DNA from 2 places in the Rossellomorea sp. FM04394 genome. Region 2 is predicted to be linked to the other one. Evidence: a T-box and tRNA genes for the amino acid it is inferred to sense, from the RefSeq annotation. Region 2 holds a T-box; the other holds one or more tRNA genes.
The links. A T-box is a leader RNA that pairs with one kind of tRNA and senses whether it is charged. The one in region 2 lies ahead of tyrS (tyrosine--tRNA ligase), so its partner is inferred to be a tRNA-Tyr.
Positions count from the first base shown of each region.

Region 1: it encodes a tRNA-Tyr, which carries the amino acid that the T-box ahead of tyrS (tyrosine--tRNA ligase) is inferred to sense. The anticodon was not compared.

Region 1 covers NZ_CP168654.1:171,213-180,249, reverse strand. Annotated here, with positions in the region: gene glmM (phosphoglucosamine mutase) at 1-4, opposite strand, end outside; gene ACCB35_RS01030 (YbbR-like domain-containing protein) at 30-1,271, opposite strand; gene cdaA (diadenylate cyclase CdaA) at 1,264-2,100, opposite strand; gene ACCB35_RS01020 (anti-sigma factor) at 2,335-2,967, opposite strand; gene sigW (RNA polymerase sigma factor SigW) at 2,983-3,546, opposite strand; gene ACCB35_RS01010 (aspartyl-phosphate phosphatase Spo0E family protein) at 3,715-3,876, shown strand; gene rocF (arginase) at 4,009-4,911, opposite strand; tRNA gene ACCB35_RS01000 (tRNA-Ala) at 5,551-5,626, opposite strand; tRNA gene ACCB35_RS00995 (tRNA-Lys) at 5,686-5,758, opposite strand; tRNA gene ACCB35_RS00990 (tRNA-Gln) at 5,763-5,837, opposite strand; tRNA gene ACCB35_RS00985 (tRNA-Tyr) at 5,906-5,989, opposite strand; tRNA gene ACCB35_RS00980 (tRNA-Thr) at 6,003-6,078, opposite strand; tRNA gene ACCB35_RS00975 (tRNA-Val) at 6,135-6,210, opposite strand; tRNA gene ACCB35_RS00970 (tRNA-Glu) at 6,237-6,311, opposite strand; tRNA gene ACCB35_RS00965 (tRNA-Thr) at 6,331-6,403, opposite strand; tRNA gene ACCB35_RS00960 (tRNA-Asn) at 6,406-6,480, opposite strand; rRNA gene rrf (5S ribosomal RNA) at 6,489-6,605, opposite strand; rRNA gene ACCB35_RS00950 (23S ribosomal RNA) at 6,756-9,037, opposite strand, start outside.
Region 2 covers NZ_CP168654.1:3,399,374-3,408,410, reverse strand. Annotated here, with positions in the region: gene ACCB35_RS17170 (transglycosylase domain-containing protein) at 1-1,683, opposite strand, end outside; T-box leader at 1,869-2,078, shown strand; gene tyrS (tyrosine--tRNA ligase) at 2,152-3,414, shown strand; gene rpsD (30S ribosomal protein S4) at 3,753-4,355, opposite strand; gene ACCB35_RS17155 (hypothetical protein) at 4,694-5,302, shown strand; gene ACCB35_RS17150 (diguanylate cyclase domain-containing protein) at 5,364-7,175, shown strand; gene megL (methionine gamma-lyase) at 7,347-8,528, shown strand; gene ACCB35_RS17140 (phosphatase PAP2 family protein) at 8,588-9,037, opposite strand, start outside.

The DNA.
Region 1 (9,037 bases), 1.2 Mb from region 2:
CCATTGTCATTCTCTCCTTTTTACAGCTCTTATGCTGATGTGTTCTTTTCTTTAATTTCTACTTTTACTGTTTGCTGAGACAGGGTCCATTCAATATCCTCGGGCCCTTCTGCCACTATTTCCACCTCATGCTCGCCTGGTTCGAGCCCTGAAAGATCAAGAGCCAGTGAGAAATCATCTTTCGTCACTTTGCTCACTTGTGCATTCTCACCTTTCAACGCTACGTCTACCAGACCCTCTTCAGGAGACATGATGGTATACTCATATTCTTCAGCTAATCCCTGTGGTGTAATTTCAAGTCCTGAAAGGCTCTTTTCTTCGGTTGTATTGACATCGATATTCACCTTTACTTCCTCAGGGGCCACTTTATTTAAACCATCTTGCAAGGCAAGTGGTACCGCAATGGTTGAGTCCTTCGTAATCTTCGATAGATCAATCTCTGCCAGCAATTCTTCCACTGTATCCAATACTTCCTGTCTGCCAAAAATCGTTGCCTCGTCAGGTTCAACGGAAATCGACTCCAGGGTTGTGCCATCAGGAAGGCTCCCATTTTGTTTTATGGTGACAGGTACACTTTTACTCGGGTTCGCAACCGAAACGGTCACCTCGACCACTTCCGGATCAATTTGGACATCTAATTTGTTATACTCACGGTCAAGTACTTGTACCCGGGCTTCCCTTGTCACATTTTCATTGATTTCTTCATCTAAATCAAGAGTTGCAATGACATATGCAATTTGTTCTACTTCATCCTTTGAGCCCGTCACTTTCACTGTTTTTGGATCCACAGCAAGACCTTCTGCTTCATACCCATTGGATAAAATACTTTCATTGAATTGAGGTTCAACTGTAAATTCTTCTGTGACCTTTTCTTGAACCGATATATTGACAAAGTCCGGATCGAGTTTGACATCAAGTTTTTCGGAAATATTATCAATCTGAATTTCAACCTGATGCTCACCGATTCCGATATCATTCAGGTCCACGTAGACTCTGAAATCCTTCACTTGTTTAGCCTGTTGTACGATCGCCCTGGATCCTTCCACCGTTACATTCACCGTATCAGGCAAGCCGCTTACTTCTAAATTCTCACGATCATAGAAAACTTCAAGCGGGACGTCCTGGATCGTTTCAATCGCATTTTGAGAGTTGCCGTTATTATTGCTAGCCGTCTTCTGTATTTCATCAAAGTTAACGGATAGATAGAGAATGAATGCTAACATCAGTCCGACAATTCGCATGAACCAACGACTTTCCATGAATTTATCCATTATCTTTCTTCCCCCTAAAGCTCCATTTCGTTGAGGAAGCATTCGTCTTATCGCCGATGAGCTCTACCGTAAGAATTTCCCTGAAGCGCTCCAAAGAGAGGTCGCGATGTAACTCTCCATTTTTCGTAATGGAGATAGCTCCCGTTTCTTCTGATACAACAATTGTAATACTATCTGTTACTTCACTGACGCCAAGTGCCGCCCGGTGTCTTGTGCCCAATTCTTTCGAAATAAAAGGGCTTTCCGATAATGGAAGATAACACGCCGCTGCAGCAATTTGATTTTTTTGAATGATAACAGCTCCATCATGAAGAGGTGTATTAGGGATAAAGATATTGATCAGCAATTGAGACGTAATCTTGGCATCCAGTGGAATACCTGTTTCAATATAATCACTCATTCCTGTTTCCCGCTCAAGGGTAAGGAGGGCACCGATTCGACGCTTTGCCATATAACTTACGGCCTTCGTCATTGATTCAATCATCTGCTCCTGCTCTTCTTCTTCCTGAAGTCCGGACCTCGAGAATAAACGTCCCCTTCCGAGCTGTTCAAGGGCCCTGCGGAGCTCAGGCTGGAAAATGATGATAATCGCCAGGAACCCCCATGTAAGGGCTTGTTCCATCATCCAACCCAGAGTATCCAATCCGAAGATACTACTAAGACCTCTCACAATGATAATGACAAAAATACCTTTTAATAATTGTACTGCTTTCGTTCCTTTTATCAGCATGATCAGTTTATAGATTACAAACCATACTACGAGTATATCTACAATATCAGAGACATAATCCAGCGCGGAGTAATCCGAAAAAATATTGATAAACGGCATATTACATCCTCCAATAGCTTAATCGAAAGCGTAAGCCGCCATGTGTGGCTTCTCCATTTTCGTAACGTTCCCATTATAGCACATTTTTTCACTGTCAAATGAAAGACACCCACGGCTTCATGATTCTTTCTTTTCTATTCATGAACTCACGTTTTTGCATGAAAAAACTGACACAAAAACAAAAGTGTCAGCCCTTTAGGGACGGACCTTACATTCCATCCCCTCTATTTTATCCTACTTTTCTTCAAGTTGCGAATTTCCCCAATCTAACGTGTCTTTAGCCCCTTTTTTGATCTGGTACCAAAGCCACTCGAATGCCTCATCGATTTCATGGATTTCTCCCGTCACGCTCCCTGCAGAAGCCAAGTACTGCTTTCCATTGATGACCGTGACATTCCCTGTTACTTTTCCTTCTATTTTCACATCGCCGTTTCGAACCGTCAGATCTCCATTTACGACTTCACCTTCAGGTACGACAACCGTATGATCCTGAACGACTAATTTAGCATTTTTAGTAAAAGAGAAAGCCTGATCATCATTCCAGGAAGTGAGGAAGCTCCCGGTCATGAAGAACAGGAATAGTGCAGCAGCCGTGAGTAGCGGGTGGTGGCGGAACCATCTCTTTACACCCACCTTCTTCTTCTCTTTCGGTAATCTTGACATGACTTTATCCGTAAAGTCTGTAGAAGCACTGATGTGAGATGTGCTCTGTACAAACGCAATCGCTTTTTTCAACTCATGGAAGTGGTGCTGACACTCACTGCATTCCTGCAAATGATGTTTCAACGTTTCCTCTTTCTCTCTATTTAAATCTCCATCTAAATAATCATGCATATACCCGATGATTTCTTCAGGACAAGGCTTCATGTTCACTCACCCTCTCTACAGTGATCTTAATTGTTTACGGAGAGCTTCCCGCCCTCTATGTACTCTTGTTTTAACCGTTCCCAGGGGTAGATCCAATATCTCACTGATTTCTTGAAGAGGAAGCTCTTCAATATATTTTAAAACAATGACCGATCGATATTTCTCAGGTAACTTGGAAATTTCCTTCTGAATGGTTTCCTGCAGCTCCATATTCTCCACTTCATCTTCCGGAAGCTGAACATCCGCTGCCACCTGTGAATACATCGTCAGACCCTCAGTCCCTGCTACCTCTGCATCTAAGAAATAATCCGGCTTCTTCTTCCGGATCCGGTCGATACATAGATTCGTCGCTATCCGAAAGAGCCAAGTAGAAAACTTTCTCTTTTGATTAAAGGTTTCAATATTTACATATGCCCTGATAAAAGCCTCTTGAGCAATATCCTCTGCCTCATGACGATTACCAAGCATACGGTAGCAAATTTGAAACACTTTATCCTTATAAAGCTCGACTAATTCTGCAAATGCGTTCTGATCACCTTTCAACACTTGTTTTATCCGCTTTTTCACTAATGCTTCCATTTCACAACCTCCGCTCTATGCGGCTATATTTATATACGTAACACCCTATCAAAAGGTTTCAAATTTTTTATATTACTATCCTAACAAATTTTCCAGGAAAAATGTTTACAATTATTAGAAAAAGGGTATAAAGGAACTAATTATTTCTATATGTAGGAGGATCTCGAAATGAGGGGAAGAATGAATGAGTTATTATTTCAAATTGAAGACTGCCGTCGCCAAATGGTCGAGCTTGCATTAAAGTCTTCCTTTGCCGATGAGCAAGTTGTTGATTTGAGTACTCGTCTTGACGATCTATTAAATCAATACCAAGTGGTCAAACACCATTGAAGAGAAATAGATGAAGGCTGAGAACCTTGAAGGGTTCTCAGCCTTTTTTTATTCACTCTCACAAGTCACCCCGGACAACCTTAGAATATTCTGTCGTCCTTAATATGGGAAGCATTGCGAGCACAGATTGGATTATAGTAATTTCTCTCCAAGCAGGGATCCCATCAACGCTACAGCTACAGTAGCCGTTTTATTCTTTTCATCCAGAATAGGATTAACTTCTACAAATTCCGCAGATGTAATAATTCCTGCTTCTTGTAGCATCTCCATTGCTAAATGACTCTCACGGTAGCTTATCCCCCCAAGAACAGGAGTCCCTACCCCAGGAGCATCGCTAGGATCCAATCCATCTAAATCAAGAGACAAATGAACGCCATCCGTCTTACTCTTCAAGTAATCAATGGACTCTTCCATTACCTTCGTCATACCAAGGCGATCGATTTCATGCATCGTATATACTTTAATGCCTTTTTCTTTAATTAACTCTCTTTCTCCTTCATCTAAAGAACGAGCTCCAATAATGACAATGTTTTCAGGCTTAATCTTTGGTGAGTTCTGCCCGATACTTGTCAAATCTTCATGGCCGATACCCAAGCTCACCGCAAGAGGCATGCCATGAATATTACCTGACGGAGACGTATCCCCTGTATTCAAATCACCATGTGCGTCATACCAAATCACACCTAAATTCTCATAGTGAGGAGAAACACCAGCCAATGTTCCGATCGCAATACTGTGGTCTCCACCAAAGATCAATGGGAAATCTCCACTCCCTATAACATCATTCACCTTACCAGCCAACGTCTCACTGGCTTCAGCAACCGCTTTCAAGTTACGCAGGTTCGTATCAGGATTATTATGTACACGCTCTGCCTGGCCAATCTCGATATCCCCTAAGTCCTTAATCTCATACCCAAGGTTTTCAAGACGCTCAACGATTCCGGCGTAACGAATCGCACTCGGCCCCATATCCACGCCTCTGCGCATTTGACCTAAATCCATCGGTACACCAATAATAGAAATATTTTTCTTCATGAAAAATTCCCCCAATTCGAAATTTATTTACTCCTCTATTTTATCCATACTATAAGCCATGGTTCAACTGGACAGGATTGTGTATATATATGCGCGTGTAGAGGTATTTAAGGTGGAATGGTGTAAGATTATGTAGACGTTTTTTGGACGAGGATGCCAGGGGGGAAATTGATATTGATTCGTGGTCCGGGGTAAAGTGCGATTTGAAAATAAAAATTGGAATTTGAAAATAAATGGCCCAGAATTTAAAATAAAATCTGAAATTTGAAAATAAGTGTAGGAAACTTGAAAATATCCTTGGAACAGTTGGGAGAAATTAGAGGTTGAGCATTGATTTTCTTAAGAAATTCTGAAAAAGTAAAATTCAGATCTTCTAGTTGTGGCAAAGGATTTAGAGTTGATAATAAATATAGTGAAGTTTTTTAAAAGTCGATAATATATACGGGAAAGTCGATAATAAATTACGCAATCCTTTAAACTGACGCCTAAATAGTAGCATTTAATACCCATTCTATCTTCACATACAAAAAAACCTCAAATCTCCTAAAAGATTCAAGGTTTAATCATGTCGTATGTATGGTTAGTTCACTTCGCTCACGTTTCGTAAACGGAAAGATATTTTGCTTTTTACAAAAATCTTGGTGGAGCCTAGCGGGATCGAACCGCTGACCTCCTGCGTGCAAAGCAGGCGCTCTCCCAGCTGAGCTAAGGCCCCATCATGCGATTAAGATTATAGAGAAATTCTCACACCATGCGATGTGAGAAAATGTGTGATGAGCCATGAAGGACTCGAACCTTCGACCCTCTGATTAAAAGTCAGATGCTCTACCAACTGAGCTAATGGCTCGTAATGGCTGGGCTAGCTGGATTCGAACCAACGCATGTCGCAGTCAAAGTGCGATGCCTTACCGCTTGGCTATAGCCCAATAATTACTCTAATGGCATAAAAAAGGGACATTTATAGGATGTCCATTTTACACTTAAATATACAAAATGGTGGAGGGGGGCAGATTCGAACTGCCGAACCCGAAGGAGCGGATTTACAGTCCGCCGCGTTTAGCCACTTCGCTACCCCTCCAGCTAAAAAAACATGGTGCCGGCAAGAGGACTTGAACCCCCAACCTACTGATTACAAGTCAGTTGCTCTACCAGTTGAGCTACACCGGCATATTTAATTCATGGTAGCAATTAAAGGAAAGATATTTTGCTAGCGCAAAAATCTTTGGTGGAGGATGACGGGATCGAACCGCCGACCCTCTGCTTGTAAGGCAGATGCTCTCCCAGCTGAGCTAATCCTCCAATATGTAATGGTAAGTTAAAAAAATTGGTGACCCATACGGGATTCGAACCCGTGTTACCGCCGTGAAAGGGCGGTGTCTTAACCGCTTGACCAATGGGCCATTCAAATAAAAATATAAAAGCTTCCAACCGGGCTCGAACCGGTGACCTCTTCCTTACCATGGAAGCACTCTACCTGCTGAGCTATGGAAGCAATGGCTCCGCAGGCAAGATTCGAACTTGCGACCGATCGGTTAACAGCCGATAGCTCTACCACTGAGCTACTGCGGAATAATATAGCCTGGCGATGTCCTACTCTCACAGGGGGAGATCCCCCAACTACCATCGGCGCTGAAGAGCTTAACTTCCGTGTTCGGCATGGGAACGGGTGTGACCTCTTCGCCATTATCACCAGACGAATTGCTTACAATGACAAATACTATTATATAATATTTTCAGTGTTTTTCAAGGGGTAAATTAAAATTTATTCCCTGAAAACTAGATAAAGAATTGATGTCAAGAAAGCCGAATATCAGCCAATGTTGTTCATTTAAAAATGACTCTTTGTGGTTAAGTCCTCGATCGATTAGTATCAGTCAACTCCACATGTCGCCATGCTTCCATCTCTGACCTATCTACCTAGTCATCTTCTAGGGATCTTACTCACTTACGTGATGGGAAATCTCATCTCGAGGGGGGCTTCATGCTTAGATGCTTTCAGCACTTATCCCTTCCGCACATAGCTACCCAGCGATGCCTTTGGCAAGACAACTGGTACACCAGCGGTGCGTCCATCCCGGTCCTCTCGTACTAAGGACAGCTCCTCTCAAATTTCCTGCGCCCACGACGGATAGGGACCGAACTGTCTCACGACGTTCTGAACCCAGCTCGCGTACCGCTTTAATGGGCGAACAGCCCAACCCTTGGGACCGACTACAGCCCCAGGATGCGATGAGCCGACATCGAGGTGCCAAACCTCCCCGTCGATGTGGACTCTTGGGGGAGATAAGCCTGTTATCCCCGGGGTAGCTTTTATCCGTTGAGCGATGGCCCTTCCATGCGGAACCACCGGATCACTAAGCCCGACTTTCGTCCCTGCTCGACTTGTAGGTCTCGCAGTCAAGCTCCCTTGTGCCTTTACACTCTGCGAATGATTTCCAACCATTCTGAGGGAACCTTTGGGCGCCTCCGTTACTCTTTAGGAGGCGACCGCCCCAGTCAAACTGCCCACCTGACACTGTCTCCCACCCCGATAAGGGGCGCGGGTTAGAATTTCAATACAGCCAGGGTAGTATCCCACCGATGCCTCCACCGAAGCTGGCGCTCCGGCTTCCAAGGCTCCTACCTATCCTGTACAAGCTGTACCAAAATTCAATATCAGGCTACAGTAAAGCTCCACGGGGTCTTTCCGTCCTGTCGCGGGTAACCTGCATCTTCACAGGTACTATAATTTCACCGAGTCTCTCGTTGAGACAGTGCCCAGATCGTTACGCCTTTCGTGCGGGTCGGAACTTACCCGACAAGGAATTTCGCTACCTTAGGACCGTTATAGTTACGGCCGCCGTTTACTGGGGCTTCGATTCGCACCTTCGCTTGCGCTAAGCACTCCTCTTAACCTTCCAGCACCGGGCAGGCGTCAGCCCCTATACTTCGCCTTACGGCTTCGCAGAGACCTGTGTTTTTGCTAAACAGTCGCCTGGGCCTATTCACTGCGGCTCTCTCGGGCTTGCACCCTACCAGAGCACCCCTTCTCCCGAAGTTACGGGGTCATTTTGCCGAGTTCCTTAACGAGAGTTCTCTCGCTCACCTTAGGATTCTCTCCTCGCCTACCTGTGTCGGTTTGCGGTACGGGCACCTTTTTCCTCGCTAGAGGCTTTTCTTGGCAGTGTGGAATCAGGAACTTCGCTACTATAATTCGCTCGCTATCACAGCTCAGCCTTCACGATGATGGGATTTGCCTCATCATCAGCCTAACTGCTTAGACGCACATATCCAGCAGTGCGCTTACCCTATCCTCCTGCGTCCCCCCATTGCTCAAACGGAAAAGAGGTGGTACAGGAATATCAACCTGTTGTCCATCGTCTACGCCTATCGGCCTCGACTTAGGTCCCGACTAACCCTGAGCGGACGAGCCTTCCTCAGGAAACCTTAGGCATTCGGTGGATGGGATTCTCACCCATCTTTCGCTACTCATACCGGCATTCTCACTTCTAAGCACTCCACCAGTCCTTACGGTCTAGCTTCGCAGTCCTTAGAACGCTCTCCTACCACTGACACCTAGAGGTATCAATCCACAGCTTCGGTGATACGTTTAGCCCCGGTACATTTTCGGCGCAGAGTCACTCGACCAGTGAGCTATTACGCACTCTTTAAATGGTGGCTGCTTCTAAGCCAACATCCTGGTTGTCTAAGCAACTCCACATCCTTTTCCACTTAACGTATACTTTGGGACCTTAGCTGGTGGTCTGGGCTGTTTCCCTTTCGACTACGGATCTTATCACTCGCAGTCTGACTCCCATGGATAAGTCTTTGGCATTCGGAGTTTGTCTGAATTCGGTAACCCGATGAGGGCCCCTAGTCCAAACAGTGCTCTACCTCCAAGACTCTTACACATGAGGCTAGCCCTAAAGCTATTTCGGAGAGAACCAGCTATCTCCAAGTTCGATTGGAATTTCTCCGCTACCCACACCTCATCCCCGCACTTTTCAACGTGCGTGGGTTCGGACCTCCATTCAGTGTTACCTGAACTTCATCCTGGACATGGGTAGATCACCTGGTTTCGGGTCTACGACCACATACTCATTCGCCCTATTCAGACTCGCTTTCGCTGCGGCTCCGTCTCATCGAC
Region 2 (9,037 bases):
CACTGTTACACCACTTGTCGTGGCCCCCAATGCAAGGGACAGATTATTGTCGTAGCGGCTGTTTAGTGATGAAAAGCCCATTTTCAGAAGGAACTCTTTAAAGGGATTCCGGTTATAGATATTGGCATACGTCCTTACAACAGGTAGGTTCAATGATTCTGCCAGTGCATATCTCGCAGGGAAAAGTCCCCGTTCATTAAGAGAGTAGTTTTCAGGCTGCCATCCATTGATGTTCACACCTACGTCAGGAATAGGGGATCCAGGTGAAATATATCCGTATTCCAGTGCCGGGGCATAAGCAAGTAATGGCTTCATGGTGGAACCGTTCGATCTCAGTGACTGGGTGGCATGATTGATTTGTTCCGTTTTGAAATCACGGCCCCCGATGAAACTGATGATGCGACCGGTTTTGTTCTCGATCATGATCGCCCCGACCTGAACCGGCTCCTGCACTTCCACTTCTTCTCCTGTCTCAGGATCCGTTGCCGGTACAAATTTAGAAGGACCATACATTTCGTAAGCATCTTTGGTTTTCTGCATTTGATCATAGATTTTTTTATTGATGGTTGAGTGAATTTCGTAACCGCTTTGACGTACGTTACGGTCAGCGAGCGTTCGGTATTTCTCTTCAAGTTCATCATTGTTTTCAAGATCTTGTTTTGAATATCCGTCTTTCTCAGCCAGTACATCCGTCATGATATCCACTGCTCTGCTTTCCAGTTCAGCTGTCAGCCATGGATATTGTTCGCTCGGTGATGGTTTAGGCTTGATGAAATCTTTCGATAGGTCGTAAGCAACAGCATCATTGTACTCTTTCTTCGTAATGTAACCTTCCCGGTGCATTCTGTAGAGTACAGTGTTTTTGCGGCTCATTCCAGCTTCCAGATTCTCTTTCAATTCTCCGTTATTCGTAAATGGAGTGTAAGAGAAAGGAGCTTGTGGAAGTCCTGCAATGAACGCGGATTGAGGCAGGGTTAAGTCCTTGGCGTCCACTCCGAATATCCCTTGGGCAGCCGATTGGACACCGGCGATATTCCGGCCGGAGGAATTACGTCCAAGTGTAGCTACATTCAGGTACGCTTCAAGGATTTCGTCCTTTTCAAAGAAACGTTCCAAGCGAAGGGCGAGGAGAATTTCCTTGGCTTTTCGTTCAAAGGATACTTCATTCGTCAGAATTTGGTTTTTGATCAGCTGTTGAGTGAGTGTACTTCCACCTGATTGGGTAGAGGAATTGGTGAATTCCTGAAGTACGGCACGCATGATTGCTTTAGGTACGACACCGTTGTGATCTTTGAAGTATTCATCTTCCGTTGCAATTACAGCATTTCGCAGGTCTTCGGAGACATCTATAAGCTTTACTTCTTCGCGCTCAAGATCAGTCCGCAGTTTTCCGAGATAGACGTTATCTGCGAAGTAAAGCTGAGATGTTTCTTCATAGTTGTAAATGTCCTTTTTCATTTGGTCATAAGGACGAATCGGTTCTTCCTTCACGAGAGAAGCGAAATAACCCGCTCCGACTCCTCCTGCAAATGCAAAACCTAATACAAATAGAACGACAAGTATCAGGGACAGATTCCAAAATACTCCGTATGTAATTCTAGCTCGTTTTTGAACTCCAGTATTTGAAAAGAACCTGATTGCAGGGTCTAATTTTTCGAGTAATTTGTTCCATTTTTCCTTCATATAAGCATTCCCCCCAGAACATTCCCATTATAGCATATTTACAGGAGAGCTGTCGGAAAAAGTCACATAAAATGGTCTTTTATCATGTGTTTAGTTGACTAATATTTTAGAATGTGGTAAAAACCTTATATAGCTAAATGAATGAAGATCCGGCATAAAGTCGGATTTACTTACAAAAATGATTTGTGATCGCAATGAGAGGAATAAGTAGTCTGCCTTCCCTGTTAATTAGAGAGTCAGTGGTTGCTGTAAACTGACACAAATGGCCGATGAATTACATCCTGGAGCTTTTGCTGTGAACCTTTAGTAGCAGCAAACGGTTAAAGCCGTTATCTTTAATGAGTGAAGGATATAATTCCTTAAATTGGGTGGTACCGCGCGACAGCGTCCCTGCATATATGCAGGGACTTTTTTGTTGTCTTTTTTGGGTATTGCCGTGTGTGTTTTACAAAAAAAGGAGGAAAAAACATGGATTTGATAAAAGATTTGGAATGGCGTGGAATAACGTATCAGCAAACGGACGCTGAAGGGTTGAAGGACCTGTTGAATAAAGAAAGCATTTCGATTTACTGCGGGATCGATCCGACAGCAGACAGTATGCATATCGGGCATCTGCTCCCATTTTTAACATTGAGACGCTTCCAGAATCAAGGGCATCGTCCACTTGTGCTAGTGGGAGGGGCAACCGGATTGATCGGAGACCCGAGTGGTAAAAATGAAGAGCGTAAACTGCAGACAATTGAAGCGATTCAGGGGAATGTGGCGAGCATTAAAGTACAGCTGGAGAGCATCTTTGATTTCGAAGGGGAAAATGGTGCAGTAATGGTGAATAACTATGACTGGATCGGAGCAATGGATGTTGTAACATTCCTTCGTGATTTCGGTAAGCATGTGGGCGTAAATTACATGCTGGCAAAAGATACGATTTCATCTCGCCTGGAATCAGGTATTTCGTTCACTGAATTTACGTATACCATTCTTCAAGCACTGGACTTCAATCATCTATACGACAACTACAATTGTAAGCTTCAAATCGGCGGCAGTGACCAGTGGGGAAATATCACGACCGGCCTTGAATTGATCAGACGTACTCATGAGGAAGAAACGAAAGCGTTTGGTTTCACGATTCCACTCGTGACAAAGGCAGACGGAACTAAATTTGGTAAAACCGAAAGTGGAGCCATTTGGTTGGATCCGAAGAAGACATCTCCTTACGAGTTCTACCAGTTCTGGATCAATGCGGCTGATGCAGATGTCGTGAAATACCTGAAATACTTTACATTCCTTTCACACGAAGAAATCGATGCATTGGCTGGGTCCGTTGAAACGGAGCCTCACCTTCGCAAGGCGCAAAAGGCGCTGGCTGAAGAAATGACAAAATTGATTCATGGCGAAGAAGCACTTGATCAAGCCATCCGCATCACACAAGCATTATTCAGTGGTGAAATTAAGACATTATCGGCTTCTGAAATTCTGGAAGGATTCAAAGATGTCCCTTCCTTCGAACAGCCTAAAGGAGATACCATTGGATTGATCGATCTTCTCGTAAATGCAAAAATCTCACCATCTAAGCGACAAGCCCGTGAAGATGTCGGGAATGGAGCGATTTACATTAACGGGGAACGTGTAACAGATCTTCAGCATGTGATGGATGAGAAAGATATGATTGAAGGACAATTTACCATCATTCGCCGCGGAAAGAAGAAATATTTTAGAATTCAGTACGTATAATACTATTATCGAATCTGACAGTGCGGTATCCGTTACTCTTTTGTGGAGCGGGTACCGTGCTTTTTTATGTGCGGAAGGGGGATTTGAAAATATATCGTATTAATTGAAAATAAAAGTGCCATTTTGAAAATATATCTTGGAAATTGAAAATAAACGGTCCATTTTTGAAAATATATCTCAAATACTTCATAAGAAACGCTTCTCATAATTCCATCACATACGTAAAATATCGTGAACTCTACAAATTTTACTAATAAATGTTCAGACAATGACTTAATCTATTAAAGAAATCAAAAAAAACACTGCCCAAAAAATGGACAGTGTTTTTCTCACAAAGATTAACGAGAGTAGAACTCAACGATAAGAGCTTCGTTAATTTCAGCTGGTAATTCAGAACGCTCAGGAACGCGTGTGAAAGTACCTTCTAATTTGTCAGCATCGAAAGTTAGGAATTCAGGAACAAAGCTGTTCACTTCCATCGCTTCTTTGATGATGTCAAGGTTGCGTGATTTTTCACGAACTGAAATTGTTTGACCAGGAAGAACGCGGAATGAAGGGATGTCTACGCGAGATCCGTTCACTGTTACGTGACCGTGGTTAACAAGTTGACGTGCTTGACGGCGAGTACGAGCAAGACCTAGACGATAAACAACGTTATCCAGGCGGCACTCAAGTAGCGCCATGAAGTTTTCACCGTGCTTACCTTGTAATTTGCCAGCTTGGTCAAATAGGTTACGGAATTGACGCTCAGTTACTCCGTACATGTGACGAAGTTTTTGCTTCTCTTGAAGTTGTAAACCGTACTCAGAGATTTTTTTACGTTGGTTTGGACCATGTTGTCCAGGAGCGTAAGGACGCTTTTCTAATTCTTTACCCGTACCGCTTAGAGAGATTCCAAGACGACGAGATAATTTCCAGCTTGGGCCAGTATATCGAGCCATGAATGACTCCTCCTTTATTGTTTTTATTTTGTTGTAAAATAAAAACACCTGTGAATAAACAATTATGTGTATTTTGTTTTCATGTACCTTCGCCCTAGCAGCAGAGGGTTACAAGATACACCTCAAGATGTAGAGGAACAAAATACGATCATAAAGGACTTCACTGAAGCTGCATTATTTTACACAAAGAATATTATATGACGCGAGAGAATAGAAGTCAAGGAAGTATTTTAGTATTCATAGATTTATGCAAAGGTGATGGGCTAAACAAAATAGTCCATAAGTCATTTCTTGTGATATAATAAAACTTGGAAAATATGTTAAATAGGTGAGTACCATTGAAAGAATCAATTAGAGAAAAAACCCTTCGACTTGTATTGATCGGCCTTTGCTTATTGATTGTTTTAGGAGGGTTTGTTTATTCCTCTACCTCCTCTGAACAAGCGGATGTGCCTGAACAATCGATCCATGCGGAAGTATTATCTGCAGGAAACGGAGAACGGAATCCCGTCATTGCAGTTGCGAAGATGGTTCAAGATCAGCCTGTCCTTATTATATATGAACTTGATAGAAGCAATCAGTATTATTTTAAGGTATTACATAGTGTGTCTTTAAAGAAAACCGTGAAAAAGGTAGGGATCACTAAAGAGAAAAATGGGATCTGGGTCCAATTAGATAACAAACAGTGGGTGTTATTTTCGGATTCTTTAGAGGTTTTGCAAGAGGAGAAGGATGCACCTTCTCGGGTCATTTCCAGTCAACAACCCTTTGAATATGATGAACAGGATCAGATGATCGGCATTTCCTTAAGGGGAAACAAAGACCCGATTGAACTGGATTTGTCTGATCGAAAAGCGGAACCAGTGGAAGTCCATCCCTTATCCGTCGATCAGTCGTTATGGCTCGTTGTATTTCGAGAAGATCTGGTACTGGCTCAGGGTCAATGATGATAATAGTTTCACAAACCTTTTAGGTGTGGGTGAGAAAATGTATATAATTCATAATTCTTTGCTTGAATATAAGTCAAAGCTGTTTGATTTAATATATGAAGAATTGTCAGCCGAGTCAGGTCATTCTGCTCATCTGCAAAAGTGGCTGACGATCATTAAAGACTGCCTTGATATTGATCGGGCATTTTTATATTTTTATAGCGAGTCTACCTATTTCTTATATCATCCCAGTGACAATGAGGATGTTCCCCTCACGCTTGCGGAAACAAGGGAGGAATACATTCTTCGTCCTGTTATGGTGGAGGAAGAGAATGATTTCACTATCCGTTTTCACTTTACGAATAAAGACGGCAGTCCTTCAGCCATTCTTCTAGTAAAGAGGGATGAACGTAAAGAGGAGGCAGACGATAGCTGGCTCCATTCTTTTTGGGAAGCAAGCAATCAATTTTTACAGCATACAGGTGGAATCCAGACCGTACGTGAAGATGAGAAACGGTACAGGGAATTATTTAAAGTAACGGAGATCTTTCACTCGACCAGGGATGTGCATACGCTTCTCGTGGAGATCATTGAAACGTTGAAGCAGGTGTTTCCAATCGATGAATTCCACTTGTTATTGTCTAACGACCGATATGAATTCGGGACACTTCCCATTAAAAACTTTGACTTTGATCATGCCGATGAGTCTGCCATGCAGGCATTTGTCAATGGGAATATTGAAGTCGGGGAACAGAATGTCCTGTATGCGCCTTTAAAAGGAAAGCAGGGAATCTATGGGGTGCTTGAGGTGAGGTCAAAATCCCATTCAACCTTTACGGACCAGAAGATCGAGTTCATTCGCCTGCTTGCCTATACGGCCGGGAGTGCCCTTGAAAATGCCAAGCTCTACGAACAATCCAAAAGGCTCATCACCGATTTGCAGCTTATTAATGAAACCTCCCACCAATTAAACCTGAATTTGCGTTTGACGGATACGGTTATGTTTTTAAAGAAGCAAATTAAACGTTCCTTTCAAGCATCCGCCATCGGATTTGTTCTACATCAAAACGGGGAATATAGAATCCTGGAAGAAAGCTCTTCTGTTTTTTTTGAAGAAGAAGGTGAAAAGTACATCTCCTATGTAAAGGCGAGAATCGAGAAGGAACGGGATGCAATCTTTATGGGAGATGTGAGCGATCGATTTGATCGAGGGGCGGCCTTTCCATCGGTCATGGCCGTGCCCATGATCCAGAATGAAGCCCTGTTAGGGTTTTGCGTAGTGTTACATAAAGAACCTTACATGTTTTCATTTGATATGTACAAGCTACTTCAGTCCTTCATTCATCACTCGACCCTTGCAATAACCAATGCAATCCTTCGTGAGAAGCTCGAACATATGGTCATTACCGATCATATGACCAAACTATTCGCGCGGAATTATCTCGATGATGAGATGGAATCTTCCATGAGTAAGGATTCATTGGGTACCTTGCTGTTAATTGATATCGATGATTTTAAAGCGATCAATGATAACTACGGTCATCAAATTGGTGATGAAGTAATCATCCGGGTGTCGAACCTGATTAAAGGGATCGTAAGTCATGATGGATTTGTTGCCAGGTGGGGTGGAGAAGAATTAGCGGTCTATTTACCTTCTCTTGATCATGAGGATGGATGGGGAATTGCTCAGCGCATCGTCGAGCAGGTTCCTATAAAAACAGATCCTGCCGTGACCCTGTCCTGTGGATTATCCACATGGAGAAGATGGGACGACCAATGCCCTAAGTCTGTGAAGGAATTAGTAAAGAAAGCAGATGAAGCACTCTATCATGCAAAGAATAATGGTAAGAACCAGGTTGTGAAAGATTGTGATGGAATCATCATGGAATAATGTTCTTCAAGAAGCCGGAATCGACATGTCTCTTCCGGCCTCTACTTTTATGGGGGAAATCAGACAATTTTTCTTTATCACTTTAGTGTAACCGCTTTCTTTTTTGACGGGGTTATCATATTCTAGAATAGTAGTTACTTAGACTTAAAGGGATTACTGGGAGGAATACGTATGAAAGAAGAGAAGCGTTTTGAAACAAGGGTGATTCATGAGGGGTATGCATCATCTCAGCATTTTGATAGTTTAGCGCCACCTTTATACCAAACTTCTACCTATACCTTTGCAAATGCGAAACAAGGGGAAAATCGATTTGCTGGTGAAGAGGAAGGCTATATATATTCAAGACTTGGAAATCCGACGGTATCGATTTTGGAAGACAGGATGGCGTCACTGGAAGGGGGAGAGGCAGCCCTTGCCTTTGGTTCCGGTATGGCGGCAGTGAGCGCGGTGCTGTTTTCGTTAACAAAATCAGGGGATCATATCCTATGCTCTCAAGGGGTGTATGGCTGTACGTTCGGTTTACTTGAGCTGCTTCAAGAGAAATTTGCGATTGGGCATGATTTTTCTTCCATGGATTCAGAGGAAGAAATCCGAGGGAAAATCACAGAACAAACGAGCTGTATCTATGTAGAAACCCCGATCAATCCGACGATGCAATTAATTGATCTTGAGCTTGTGGTGAAGGTCGCCCGTGAAAAAGGGATTCCTGTAGTGGTAGATAATACATTCTGCTCTCCTTATTTACAACGACCATTGGAACTGGGATGCGATATTGTCATTCATAGCGCGACAAAGTACATCGGCGGTCACGGAGATGTGGTCGCCGGACTCGTTATTGGATCACAGGAGAAGATGGCTGAAATCCGGATGACGACTCAGAAGGATATTGGAGGAATCATTTCTCCCTTTGATGCATGGTTATTGCTGCGCGGGTTAAAAACATTGGCCGTGCGAATGGATCGTCACTGTGAAAGTGCTGAAAAAATTGCCGATTTATTAGCAGGGCATCCGGCTGTCGAAACGGTTATTTACCCTGGACATGCAAATCACCCTCAGCACGCTGTCATGAAGAAACAAATGAAAAAACCTGGCGGGATGATTTCCTTTACGCTGAAAGGCTCTAAGGAAGAAGCCCAGAAGTTCATGGATGATCTCGAAATGATCAAGATCGCCGTCAGTCTGGGGGATGCAGAAACATTGATCCAGCATCCGGCGACCATGACTCATGCAGTCGTACCCGAAGAGTCAAGAAAAAGCATGGGGATCAGTGACACACTCCTAAGGCTTTCTGTAGGATTGGAAGCGTCGGAGGATATATGGAGTGATTTATCGCAGGCGTTGGATAAGGCATAAAGGAAAACAGGAAGGAACCAGGTTGACTGGTTTCTTCCTGTTTTGTATGGTGATGATTTTTACTCTTTTAAATAGGCTTGATTTGATTTCTTTGTACTTACTCCATAAAGCTCAAAAATAATGCCATAGATGAACACCGTTAAAAAGATCGAGCCAACCATGTCGAGAACATAATGTTGTTTAACAAAAAGGGTTGAGACGATAATCAACGAGCCCATTATCGGCACAAAGACAGAGTGGAACGAGTGTTTATTTTTAATGTTGATATTGGCAAGAATGATTGAAAATGTCGTTAAAACATGGATGCTTGGAAATGCATTATACGGCCGGTCATGACTATAGATCATCCCTACCAATTGGATAAACATTCCGTCTCCCGTAAGTTCCGGACGAGGTACGGTAGTTTGGAAAAAAAAGTAAATGACGAAACAAATCAACTCACCGATGACAATAATGCTCAGTGCTTTCATGAAGATATGGACGTCTTTATACCAAAAGTAAAAAAGGTA